DNA from 2 places in the Nocardia sp. CA-135953 genome. Region 2 is predicted to be linked to the other one. Evidence: riboswitches for the same ligand, from Rfam matches in the RefSeq annotation. Region 2 holds a riboswitch; the other holds the start of a gene.

Region 1 (5,952 bases), 1.8 Mb from region 2:
GGACCTTCGTACTCGACCACGAGCACAGCTCGTTCACGATTCGCGATGAGAGCGGCGCACCCGTGCTGGTCGTGCCAACGCGAATCACGGTGGGCGACAAGGTGCTCACAGTCGACTCCGCTCTCGGCAAAGACGCGAAGGAGCTGCGGTTGACGCCCGGTGAGCTGCGACCCGCCGCCACGCCGGTCGCATCGCCCGTCGAGAACCAGGCTGCGATGGCGGAGTTCTCGACCCGATTGGGGCTCGCCGCCACGCTCGGCACATTCGTCGGCACCGTGATCGGCCTGGTCGCCGGGGGCGTTACCGGCTGCATTGTGGGTTTGCCGCTGTTCGCGGTCGGCTGCATACCTGCCGCGATCGCCGGTGCGGGGATCGGCGGCATTCTGGGGACAATCGTTGCCGGGGGACCGGTCCTGATGCTTTCGGCCGTGGAGCTGATCGACACGCTCAACGCGCCCGACGGTACGACCAAGTGGGCGCAGAACTCTCTGAAACCTGCGAATTAGGTAATCAGAAATGCGGCGCGAAAGAGCGCGCCGCATCCCCGATCTCGGCGGCCGGCCGGAAACCACCCACCGGCCAGCCGACTCCACACCGGCGTCACCGACAGCACGGCCGCGTACCGTCTAGCTCAGCGCATGGTCCAGATCGCTCAGCAAATCCTCGACATCCTCCAGCCCAACCGAGATGCGGACGACACCGTCGGACAGGCCGATGGTGGCGCGGCCTTCGGGGCCCATGGCGCGGTGGGTTGTGGTGGCGGGGTGGGTGATGAGGGTTTTGGAATCGCCGAGGTTGTTGGAGACATCGATGATGCGCAGGCGGTTGAGGACCTCGAAGGCCCGCTTCTTGGCCTCGGCCTCCGGCGCGTTCAGTTCGAAGGTGACCACGGTGCCGCCGCCACTCATCTGGCTGGTCGCCAGGTCGTACTGCGGATGCGATTCCAGGTACGGATAGCGCACCCACGAGACGGATTTGTTGCCCTCGAGGAAGCGGGCGATGCGCAGCGCGGATTCGGTCGAGTGACGCACGCGCAGCGGCATCGTCTCCAAACCCTTGAGCAGAGTCCATGCGTTGAACGGGCTCAGCGCCGGACCGGTATGGCGCATAAGGTTTTTCACCGGACCATCGATGTAGTCCTCGGCGCCGAGGATCGCACCACCGAGCACCCGACCCTGACCATCGATGTGCTTGGTGCCCGAATACACCAGCACATCCGCACCGAGTTCGAAACCGCGCTGCAGCAGCGGCGTGGCGAAGACGTTGTCCAGCACCACTTTCGCGCCCGCGGCATGCGCGAGTTCGGTCACCCGGCGCACGTCGACCAGGGTCTGCATCGGATTGGCCGGTGTCTCGAAGAACACGGCCTGGGTCGGCACCGAAAGCGCCTGCTCCCACTGATCCAGATCATCGCCGTCGACGAAGACCGTCTCCACACCCCAGCGCGGCAGAATCTCGTTGCAGACCACGAAGCACGAGCCGAACAGGCTGCGCGCGGCGACAAGTCGATCGCCCGCCCCCAAAAGCGCACCGAGCGAGGTGAATACGGCCGACATGCCGCTCGCGGTAGCGAAACACGCTTCGGCGCCGTCGATCAGACGCAGCCGCTCCTCGAACATGGCGACCGTCGGGTTGCCGTAGCGGGAGTAGACGAAATGCTCGATATCGCCGGTGAACGCGGCCTCGGCCGCCTCGGCGCTCTCATAGACGAAACCGGAGGACAGGTACAGCGCCTCCGCGGTTTCCTCGAATCCCGAGCGACGCAGGCCACCTCGCACGCCGAGCGTCGCGGGACCGACGCCTTCGGGCAGCGGCTTGTCGAACGAACCGCCGGTGATCATGACTGCCGCCAGGGCAGGCCGATGGCGCGCCAGCCGGAGCCACCGCGATGTCCGAGCTCATCGATCGGGCCTTCGAAGCCCTCCAGCACATTGAACGACGGGGCGATGCCTGCCCCGGTCGCGGCGACCGCCGCACCGATGGAACGCTGTCCGGAGCGACAGAGGAAGACGACGGGCGCAGCCGGATCGCGCCCCGCCAGCGCCTTGGTCAGCTGCTCGACGAACTCACCGTTGCGGGCGCCGTTGCTGTCCACCCATTCGATCAGCACCGTCGGCCGTTCGATCGAGGTCGTATCCGGCACACCGACGAAACGCCATTCGGCCTCGGTGCGCACGTCTACCAAGACAGCTTCGGGGTTGTCCTGCAACAACTCCCACGCCTGCTGTGGGGTGATGTCACCGGCATATGTCATGCGATCCTCCTGTGAATCCACGCTTGCCGCACCTGGGTTTCGGTGCGCGGCCAGGTCGTCACCCGGAGCACCCCACCGCGGAGGAGGGTTGCCGACCAGCGAGCCGGGGCTTGGCGCTGGTACTCATGACCCGAAAATGAGATTGCCTGGGTAGGGGGCGCCATGTCAAACCCCAGTTCGCACCGCGCACAGGGAATCAACGGCAGACGATCCATCGGTCTTGCGAGCGGGTCAGATTCCAGGTTGCCGGGGTCTCCCGGCCCTCGACCGCGATGGTCACCGTCGCCTTGGCGTTATCGCCGTCGACCATCGCATTCTCAATCTTGGTGACCTTGATCGACTTTCCGGCCGCGGCCCCGCCGAACTGACCAGCGAGCGGCGTCTTGCTCTCGTCGAAGTCCGGACAGGCCACGCCCGGCGGCGGTGTGTTGTCGGTGGTGGCGCGGGCCTCCGCGTAGCGCTGCACCGCGGCCGCGATCTTGTCCGATTCTGTGACATTTTTCTCAGCGGGCGAAAGCACCGCACCGAGCACGATCGCGACCAGCACGACAGCGGCGAATACGGCCGCCGCGATGAACGGCGCGATGGAGCGACGATCGGTCTGATCGACCTCGATTACCGGTTCTTCATCGGTGCCCTGCTGCTCTGTCATGGGTCGATCATCCCTGGTGGACGGCGGTATCCGGCATTCGGCCCCGGAACCTGCGTCGCGCGGATTTGATAGATGTGCCCAGAGCGGGTAGTCACGGTAGGTGGGCCGGGCAGCGAACACCCGGTGTACGCACCGCCGCAGGGTGCGCGCTGTGCCACCGATAGAATCGCGGGATTGCGGCGCGGCTTCATAGCCGAGATGGCCGCCTGTTCGCATCAGCAGATGCGACCGAGAGGGTGCGTCAAGTTAGCCTAAGCTAAGACTGACGCCGTTAATTGTTTCGACCATAAGGGTGCGCGTAAAAGATGACCGAACAGAGTGCTGAGTCGACTAGCGGAGCGCACGGGCCCTCCGTTGTTACGCAAGCTGCCTCCTCCGGGCCTGACGCGCACACCGCGGGGCCTCGCCCGCTTCGCATCGCGATCGTGGGCGCGGGACCGGCCGGAATCTACGCCGCCGACGCGTTGATGAAGTCCGATGCCGAGGTGAGTATCGACCTGTACGAGCGCATGCCCGCGCCGTTCGGGTTGATCCGCTACGGCGTCGCGCCGGACCATCCGCGCATCAAGGGCATTATCACCGCCCTGCACAAGGTGCTGGACAAGCCGCAGGTCCGCCTGCTCGGCAATATCGACTACGGCACCGACATCACCCTCGACGATCTGCGCACGTTCTATGACGCGGTGATCTTCTCCACCGGCGCCAACGCCGACCGCGCGCTGCCCGTCCCCGGCATCGACCTGGACGGCAGCTACGGCGCCGCGGACTTCGTCTCCTGGTACGACGGCCATCCGGACGTGCCGCGCACCTGGCCGCTGGAGGCGGAGAAGGTCGCGGTCCTCGGTGTCGGCAATGTCGCACTCGACGTGGCGCGCGTGCTGGCAAAGACCGGCGACGAGCTGCTGCCGACCGAGATCCCGCCGAACGTCTACAGCGGTCTCCAGGCCAATAAGGCCGTCGAGGTGCACGTCTTCGGCCGCCGCGGCCCGGCGCAGGCCAAGTTCACCCCGCTCGAGCTGCGCGAACTCGACCATTCCCCGACCATCGAGGTCATCGTCGATCCCGAGGACATCGACTACGACGAGGGCTCCGAGGCCGCGCGCCGCCACTCCAAGCAGGTCGACATGATCGCCAACACCCTCGAGCAGTGGGCCATCCGCGATGTCGGCAACCGCCCGCACAAGCTGTTCCTGCACTTCTTCGAATCCCCGGCCGAAATCCTCGGCGAGGACGGCAAGGTCGCGGGCCTGCGCACCGAGCGCACCCAGCTCGACGGCACCGGCAATGTCAAGGGCACCGGCGTGTTCAAGGACTGGGACGTCCAGGCCGTCTACCGCGCCGTGGGCTATCTGTCGCAGAACCTGACCAACCTGCCGTTCGACGATCAGGCCGGTGTCGTTCCGAACGAGGCCGGACGCGTCCTGGTCGACGAGGACGCCGACGGTGCGGATCGCTATCTGCCCGCCACCTACGTCACCGGCTGGATCAAGCGCGGTCCGGTCGGCCTCATCGGCCACACCAAGGGCGATGCCAACGAGACCGTTGCCTGCCTGCTCGACGACAGCGTGAACTTCACCCCGGCCGCGAAGCCGGAACTGGATGCGGTCACCGAATTCCTCGAGAACAAGGGCATCCCGTTCACCACCTGGCAGGGCTGGTACCGCCTCGACGCGCACGAACGCGCCCTCGGCGAGCCGGAGGGCCGTGAGCGCGTCAAGGTCGTCGAGCGCGAGGACATGCTGCGCGCCAGCGAGCCGCACAAGGTCTAGTGCGAACGCCACAGGGGGTGACAGTCACCTCCTGTGGTTCTCGACAATCCGACACGGCTGCGGCAGCACAAAATCTGTCGGGTCTGCCGCAGCGGAAATTCCGTCTCTGAGGCATTCTGTACAAGTGTTCGATGCCCATCTCCACATCTTCGACCCGCGGTTCCCGCTGGCCGAGAACGAGGGCTACCTGCCCGACCCGTTCACCATCGCCGATTATCGAAAGCGTATGTCGCGCTTCGATGTCAGCGGCGGCGCCGTGGTCAGCGGATCCTTCCAAGGCACCGATCAGACCTATCTGAAAGCGGCGCTGGCCGAGCTCGGCGAAGGGTGGGTCGGCGTCACCGCGCTGGACCCCGACGCCACCGACGAAGAGATCAACGAACTCGACCGAATCGGTGTGCGTGCGCTGCGGTTCAACGTCAAGCGCGCGGCCCCGGATATCACCGCGATGACGCTGCAGGCGTTGCGCGCGCACGACCTCGTCGGCTGGCATGTCGAGGTGTATATCGACGGCAATATGCTCACCTCGATGCAGCCGGTGATCTCGAAGCTGCCGGTTTTCTCCATCGACCATCTCGGCATGTCCGAGGAGGGGCTGCCCTATCTGCTGGATCTGGTGGATCGCGGGGCGCGGGTGAAGGCGACCGGCTTCGGTCGGGTGCATATGAAGGTGGCCGATACGCTGCGCCGGATCCACGCGGTCAATCCCGAGGCGCTGATGTTCGGCACCGATCTGCCCGGCACCCGCGCGGGGCGACCGTTCCGGGATTCCGATGTCGATCTGATCTGCGATGTGGTGGGCACCGATATGTTCAAGGTGCTGGAAGACAACGCGCGCGTGTTCTATCGTCTGCCCGCCCGCGAACGGGCGATCCAGGCCGATCCGACGCCGACCCTGCCGATCCACCGCACCGAGCAGCCGACCCTGCCGCTGCGGCGCGATGAACTACCGAAACTCGAACCGGCCGATACGATTCCGTTCCCCGCCATCGAGTGAGTGCGACTCAGCTCACGATGGCACCGATGACCCATACCCCGGTCGCCAGCAGCGCACCGAAGAGTTCGACGAGCATCGACAGACCCACACCTTTGAGCGCGTGAACTGTTGCCTGCCAAGCGGGTTGGTTGTCGCGGAGTCGCTGCAGCTCCGAAAGATACACGCCCAGAACGAATCCCACGAACAATCCGACCACCGGGATGATGAAGAAGCCGACGATGCCGAAGATCGCGCCGATGAACAGGGCGCGATTGGATACGCCCGCATCCTTCATCTTCCG
Region 2 (5,952 bases):
GAGGCGACCATATCGTCGATCAGGCGGTGCTCGTAGGTGAGTCCGGCCGCGTCGAACTGGGTCTTGAACTCGGCATCGAACACCTCCTGAAAGGTGTCCTTGAACATGCCGTCGTAGGCCTTGAGGATGGTGTTCTTGGTCGACATGTAGACCGGGTAGTTCTGCTGCAGGCCGTAGTTGAACGAGGCCCGCGCGAAGTCCTCGATGGACTTCTTGAAGTTGTACATACCCATCACGACGCCGCCGTCCTCGGGCATCTGCACGACCTCGTGCACGATCGGCTCGCTGCCGTCCTCGGGGGTGAAGGTGAGTGTGACGGTGCCGCCCTGGAACACCTTGAAGTCGGTGGCGCGGTACTGGTCGCCGAATGCGTGACGGCCGATGATGATCGGCTTGGTCCAGCCGGGAACCAGACGCGGCACATTCGAGATGATGATCGGCGCGCGGAAGATGGTTCCGCCGAGAATGTTGCGGATGGTGCCGTTGGGCGAGCGCCACATCTTCTTCAGGCCGAATTCCTCGACCCGGGCCTCATCCGGAGTGATCGTGGCGCACTTGACACCGACACCGTGCTCCTTGATCGCATTCGCGGCGTCGATCGTGACCTGGTCGTCTGTCTTGTCCCGATATTCGATGCCGAGGTCGTAATACTCGAGGTTCACATCGAGATACGGGTGGATCAGCTTGTCCTTGATGAACTGCCAGATGATCCGGGTCATCTCGTCGCCGTCGAGTTCGACGACGGTGCCTTCAACCTTGATCTTGGACATGGATCTTCGTGTCCTCCTAGGATGGTGCCCTTATTGCACGGCCAGGCGAACACGCTTGTGAGCGGACCCCAGCTGTTCCAACAGACAACGTATATGTCCCGCGTTGTCCGCGAGACGAGTGGTGCAAACAAGACAAGCGTACTGCTGCCATTGTTCTCACCGCGCGGGTAGCCCCCCGTGTGAAGCTGCGTTACCGCCAAGTAGGTCGGCCCCTGCCGAAATAGCGATGTCCGGGCATCCCATCGGACACCCGGACATCGCTATTTCAGGATCAGACCGCGACCGGAATCCGCGCGTCTTGCTCGGATCCCTCGATCAGATTTTCCGGCTTGTCCCGAATCATCAACGCGATCACCGGAATCGCCGCGAGGAAGAAGCCGGCGCCGACATAGAACGCCACGTCGTAGCTGTGGATCGAAGCGCGGGCTATCAGGTTGTCCACCGTCGGATTGTTCTGCGCGAAGGTCTTGGCCGTCTGCACCGAGATGGTGGTGAGCAGTGCGGTACCGACCGCGCCGCCGACCTGCTGTGCCGCATTCAACAGCGCACTGGCCACACCCGAGTCCTCCTCCTCGACCTGATGCAGCGCGACGGTCTGCATCCCGACGAATAGCGGGCCCATACCGAGCGCGATCAGCAGCTGCCCGGGCAGCACGCCGACCGCGTAGCTGTCGCCATAGCTCAGCTGCGCCAGCCACACCAGACCGAGCACGCCGAGCACGGCCCCGGCCACCATCAGCGGGCGCGGGCCCAGCTTCGGCAGCAGCGCGCTGGTGATACCGGCGGAGATCGCGATGCCCACCGGGAACGGCAGGAAGGCGAAACCGGCCTTCAGCGACGAGTAGCCGAGGGTGATCTGAAAGTAGTAGCTCAGGAACAGGAACATCGCGAACATCGCGATCGGGATCAGCAACGCCGCCAGGAAGGCGCCACCGCGGTTGATCTCACCCGGAATATGCAGCGGCAGTAGCGGATTCGACGATCGACGCTCGATGGCGACGAAGGCGATCAGCAGGGCGACACCGATGACGAGCAGCCCGAGGGTGCTGCCGGCCAGCCAGCCGTCCTCGGCGGCGCGGCTGAATCCGTACACGATGGCGATCAGACCGACCGTCACGGTGACGGCGCCGGGCACGTCATAGCCGCCGGTGCGCGGTGTCGGCACATCCTTCACCACGAAGGCCAGCGCGCCGAGCAGCGCGAGCAGTGCGATCGGGGTGTTCACCAGCAGGCACCAGCGCCAGGAGGCGTATTCCGTCAGCGCGCCACCCGCGATCAGGCCGAGTGCCGCACCACCCGCGGAGATACCGGCGAAGACGCCGAACGCGGTCGCGCGCTCCTTGGCCTCGGTGAAGGTCACCGAGAGCAGTGACAGTGCCGCGGGCGCGAGCAGCGCCGCGAACGCACCCTGCAGCGCCCGTCCGGCGAACAGCTCCGCAGCGTTCTGCGCCAGACCCGCCACCGCGGACGCACCGGCGAAGCCGACCAGGCCGACGATGAAGATCCGCCGCCGCCCGAGGTAGTCGGCCAGCCGTCCGCCGAGCAGCAGCAGGCCGCCGAAGATCAGCGTGTAGGCGGTCAGCATCCACTGCCGATTGCCGTCGCTGATGTCGAGATCCCGCTGGGCGAAGGGCAGCGAGATGGTCACGATGGTGGCGTCGAGAACCACCATGAGCTGGGCCAATGCGATCACCCCCAGGGCCAGCCAGCGTGCCGAACTCGTTTGCTTCTCCAGAACTTCCACCGCTGTCGCAGTCTCGCTCACCTTGGTCTCCTCGTCCGAAGTTCGTGTAGCCATCCTGTCATTGGCAGACATTTGTCGTCAATAGAAAAATGTCGTACTACGACATTTGGCTGCTAAGGACACGAATGAATCCGATTGCGCTAACATGAGTCCATGCTCGAGTCATCGACGCCGATCGGCGCGAGCGCCACAGCCGAGGACGCTGTGCGCGCCCCAGCGAACCCAGGGCCCAGTGCGTCCGGCGGTCCGGGGTTGCGCGAGCGCAAGAAGCAGCAGACCCGGTTGCGCATCATCGAGGTGGCGCTCGACCTGTGCGACGCACAGGGATTCGACGCGACCACGGTCGAACAGATCGCGGACCGTGCGGATGTGTCCCCGCGCACGATCAATCGGTATTTCGACAGCAAAGAGGCCATCGTCCTCGGGCCGGTCAAGGACTTCGGACTCGCGATCGCCGAATGCCTGCGTGGACTCCCGGTCACCGGCAATGAGCTGCAATCGCTGCGCGAGGCCTTTTTGCTTGTCGTCGACCAGGCCGCGGTGAATACCGAGGGACCGCTGTCGTTCCGGCGCTTCCAGCAGATGCAGCGGATCCTGCGCAGCAGTCCGACGGTCAGTGCGCAGAGCATGGAACTGGCCGACGACAAGAACACCGCGATCGCCGACGCGATCGCCGAGCGACTCGGCACCCAGCCCGATGCGCTGCCGGTGCAACTGGTCATCGGCGCCTGGCAGCTGATCGGCCACCTCAGCATGGAGTGCCAGAACTCGATCTTCGACGAGGAAGACACCGCCGCGGCCGCCGCGGCGGCCCGCGGCGGATTCACCACGTCGTTCGACGAGTTCATGCGTGTATGCACAGGGCAGCCCGCGACCGAACCGGCGGACAACCGATAACGGATTTCAGTCGCCGACCGCGCGCCGGTTACCATGTCCGTCAGGTCATGAGTGCCAGCGCGAAGCCCCGGCTTGCTGGACGGCAACCCTCCAGCAGCGGTGGGGTGCTCCGGGTGATGACCGGGCTCTCGATGGTCGAGAGCAAGCGCGCACTTCAGGAGGTATTTCCGATGAGTTGTTGTCCGTTACCCAGATCACGATAAGACCTGCTGGCGAACAACCCTTTGGAGCACGACATGAGTGACCCCATCGCGTCCGCGGCCGCACTCCCGGTCTACCGGACCACGGCCCGGTTCAGTCGGGTAGTTAGCATCGAGGATGTGCGTTCCCTCGTGATTCCCCCGGCATCGGCAACGCATTGTCCGCAGCGGGCTGTTTTCACGGCGGCGACGACGTGAGCGAGCGAACCATCAACCGTGAGCGAGCGAACCATCAACACAGCACCCTCGGTCGCGACGGAGCCGAGCGCTGGCGAGGCGGAGTCGTGACCGTGACCGACCCGAGTACCGCGCGTTCGTCCGCGGTGGCCCTGCCGCCGCCGGACGGGAGGCTCGGCATCATCGCCATCGGGGACGTGCGACTGGAGAGCGGCGCAGTCATCCCGGACGTTCATCTGGCCGTGCAGCGCTGGGGTGAACTCTCCCCCGCACTGGACAACGTGGTGCTCGTCGAGCACGCGCTGACCGGCGATTCGCATGTCGTCGGGGTGCCCGACGATATCCATCCGCTGCCCGGCTGGTGGGACGGCATGGTCGGGCCGGGCGCACCGGTGGATACCGACGAATGGTGCGTCATCGCGACGAATGTGCTCGGCGGCTGCAAGGGCAGCACCGGCCCCTCGACGCTCGCGCCGGACGGAAAGCCTTGGGGTGCAAGGTTTCCGGAGATCTCGATCCGGGATCAGGTGACCGCGGAAGCGGCGCTGCTCGATCTGCTCGGCATCGAACGCCTGGCCGCCGCCGTCGGCGGTTCGATGGGCGGCATGCGGGTGCTGGAGTGGATGGTCGGCGCGCCGGAACGGGTCGGTTCCGCACTGGTACTCGCCGTCGGCGCACGCGCCACCGCCGACCAGATCGGCACGCAGACAACGCAAATCGCCGCCATCAAGGCCGATCCGGACTGGCGGGGCGGCGACTACCACGACACCGATCGCGTCCCGACGACCGGCATGGGCATCGCCCGCCGCATCGCGCACCTGACCTACCGCACCGAGGGCGAACTCGATCACCGCTTCGAGAACAATGCGCAGGGCGACGAGGACCCGCGCGACGGCGGCCGCTATGCGGTACAGAGCTATCTGGACCACCAGGCCGAAAAGCTTTGCAGCCGTTTCGATCCCGCCACCTACGTGCTACTGACCGAGGCGATGAACCGACACGATATCGGCCGCGGGCGCGGCGGCATCGCGGCCGCCCTCGCCACCACCCCGGTACCGTGCGTGGTCGGCGGCGTCGACTCGGATCGCTTGTACCCGTTGCGAACTCAACAGGAACTGGCCGACGGGCTGCCGGGCTGCGAGGGCCTGGAGATCGTGCACTCCCGCGACGGCCACGACGGCTTTCTCACCGAAGCCGCCGCCGTGTCCAAATTGCTCACCGAGACAATGCGACTGGCGCGAGTCGGTCGCAACAGCTGAACCCATCATTCCTTCGACTGTGCGGCGGGAGCGCCGACGAGCAGTTGGACGATGGAGTGGACGAAGCCTTCCAATCGCTCGCGCGAATACTCGTCCGGCCCGCTGACCGCAAGCCTGCCGAGCATTTCGGCAACGCTCAGCACCGCATTGGTAAGTAGTGCGGAATCCATTCCCGCCCAACGCGGATCGAGTGCGATGCCCATGCCGACCAGGGATTCGGCCTGGGTGAAGATACCGGTACGGGAATCGGCGAGTGCCGCGCGGTATTCGCCGGGGTCGGCGCACGGTAGCCGAGGTCGGCTGACGCACGGCTTCGATGCGATTGATTCCGAGCGATGCTCATCGAGCCGGAGCCGACGCCGCACCTCGGCACGAGTGAACCGGCGGCTCCGCAGGATAAAGTGGGCCACCATTCGACTGCGCTCGATCGAACGCTGCCGCGTCGGTGGCCGGGTCAGCGGATGCCGACGAAAGTTGTTGCGCCTCAGTCGACACCGAGCTCCGAACGTGGCGCATAAGGTTGACGTCGGCCGATGGACGTCGCCTTGACTCGGGGAGTCGCCGATGTGCAGACTGGCCGACATCGCACCCATCTCAGTGTGGCGGGCATTCCGGTTCATGGACGACATCGGGGGTAGACCATGCGTATTCATCGTGCCGTACCGATATTCGCGCTGCTCGGCGCGATGCTGATCGGCACTACGGCGTGCTCGGACGAGCCGACCGAGACGACCCGGGCCGCGGCGTCGACGACCACCCTGCCATCGGCGCCGACCGTCCTGGGCCCGCTCGGCTTCGGCAAACTGCGGCTCGGGATGAGCCGGAGCGAGGCCGAGGCCACTGGTGAAATCGCGGCCTTCGACAACACCGACGATCCGCCCGGCTGCGGTCGCTACAGCGCACGA

What was found. A riboswitch is a leader RNA that binds a small molecule or an ion and turns the genes downstream of it on or off. The one in region 2 is predicted to bind S-adenosylmethionine.
Region 1: linked by a shared signal. The riboswitch ahead of ACQPXH_RS03595 (rhodanese-like domain-containing protein) and the one ahead of metX (homoserine O-acetyltransferase MetX) in region 2 are both predicted to bind S-adenosylmethionine.

What each region holds. Positions count from the first base shown of each region.
Region 1 is NZ_CP192082.1:766,229-772,180, forward strand. Features, by position in the region: gene ACQPXH_RS03585 (hypothetical protein) at 1-506, shown strand, start outside; gene ACQPXH_RS03590 (O-succinylhomoserine sulfhydrylase) at 627-1,841, opposite strand; gene ACQPXH_RS03595 (rhodanese-like domain-containing protein) at 1,838-2,254, opposite strand; SAM riboswitch class IV at 2,269-2,385, opposite strand; gene ACQPXH_RS03600 (Rv0361 family membrane protein) at 2,451-2,906, opposite strand; gene ACQPXH_RS03605 (FAD-dependent oxidoreductase) at 3,212-4,675, shown strand; gene ACQPXH_RS03610 (amidohydrolase family protein) at 4,800-5,672, shown strand; gene ACQPXH_RS03615 (DUF456 domain-containing protein) at 5,680-5,952, opposite strand, start outside.
Region 2 is NZ_CP192082.1:6,277,215-6,283,166, forward strand. Features, by position in the region: gene ACQPXH_RS28880 (NADP-dependent isocitrate dehydrogenase) at 1-770, opposite strand, end outside; gene ACQPXH_RS28885 (MFS transporter) at 1,042-2,535, opposite strand; gene ACQPXH_RS28890 (TetR family transcriptional regulator) at 2,668-3,411, shown strand; SAM riboswitch class IV at 3,455-3,565, shown strand; gene metX (homoserine O-acetyltransferase MetX) at 3,935-5,047, shown strand; gene ACQPXH_RS28900 (hypothetical protein) at 5,053-5,460, opposite strand; gene ACQPXH_RS28905 (hypothetical protein) at 5,689-5,952, shown strand, end outside.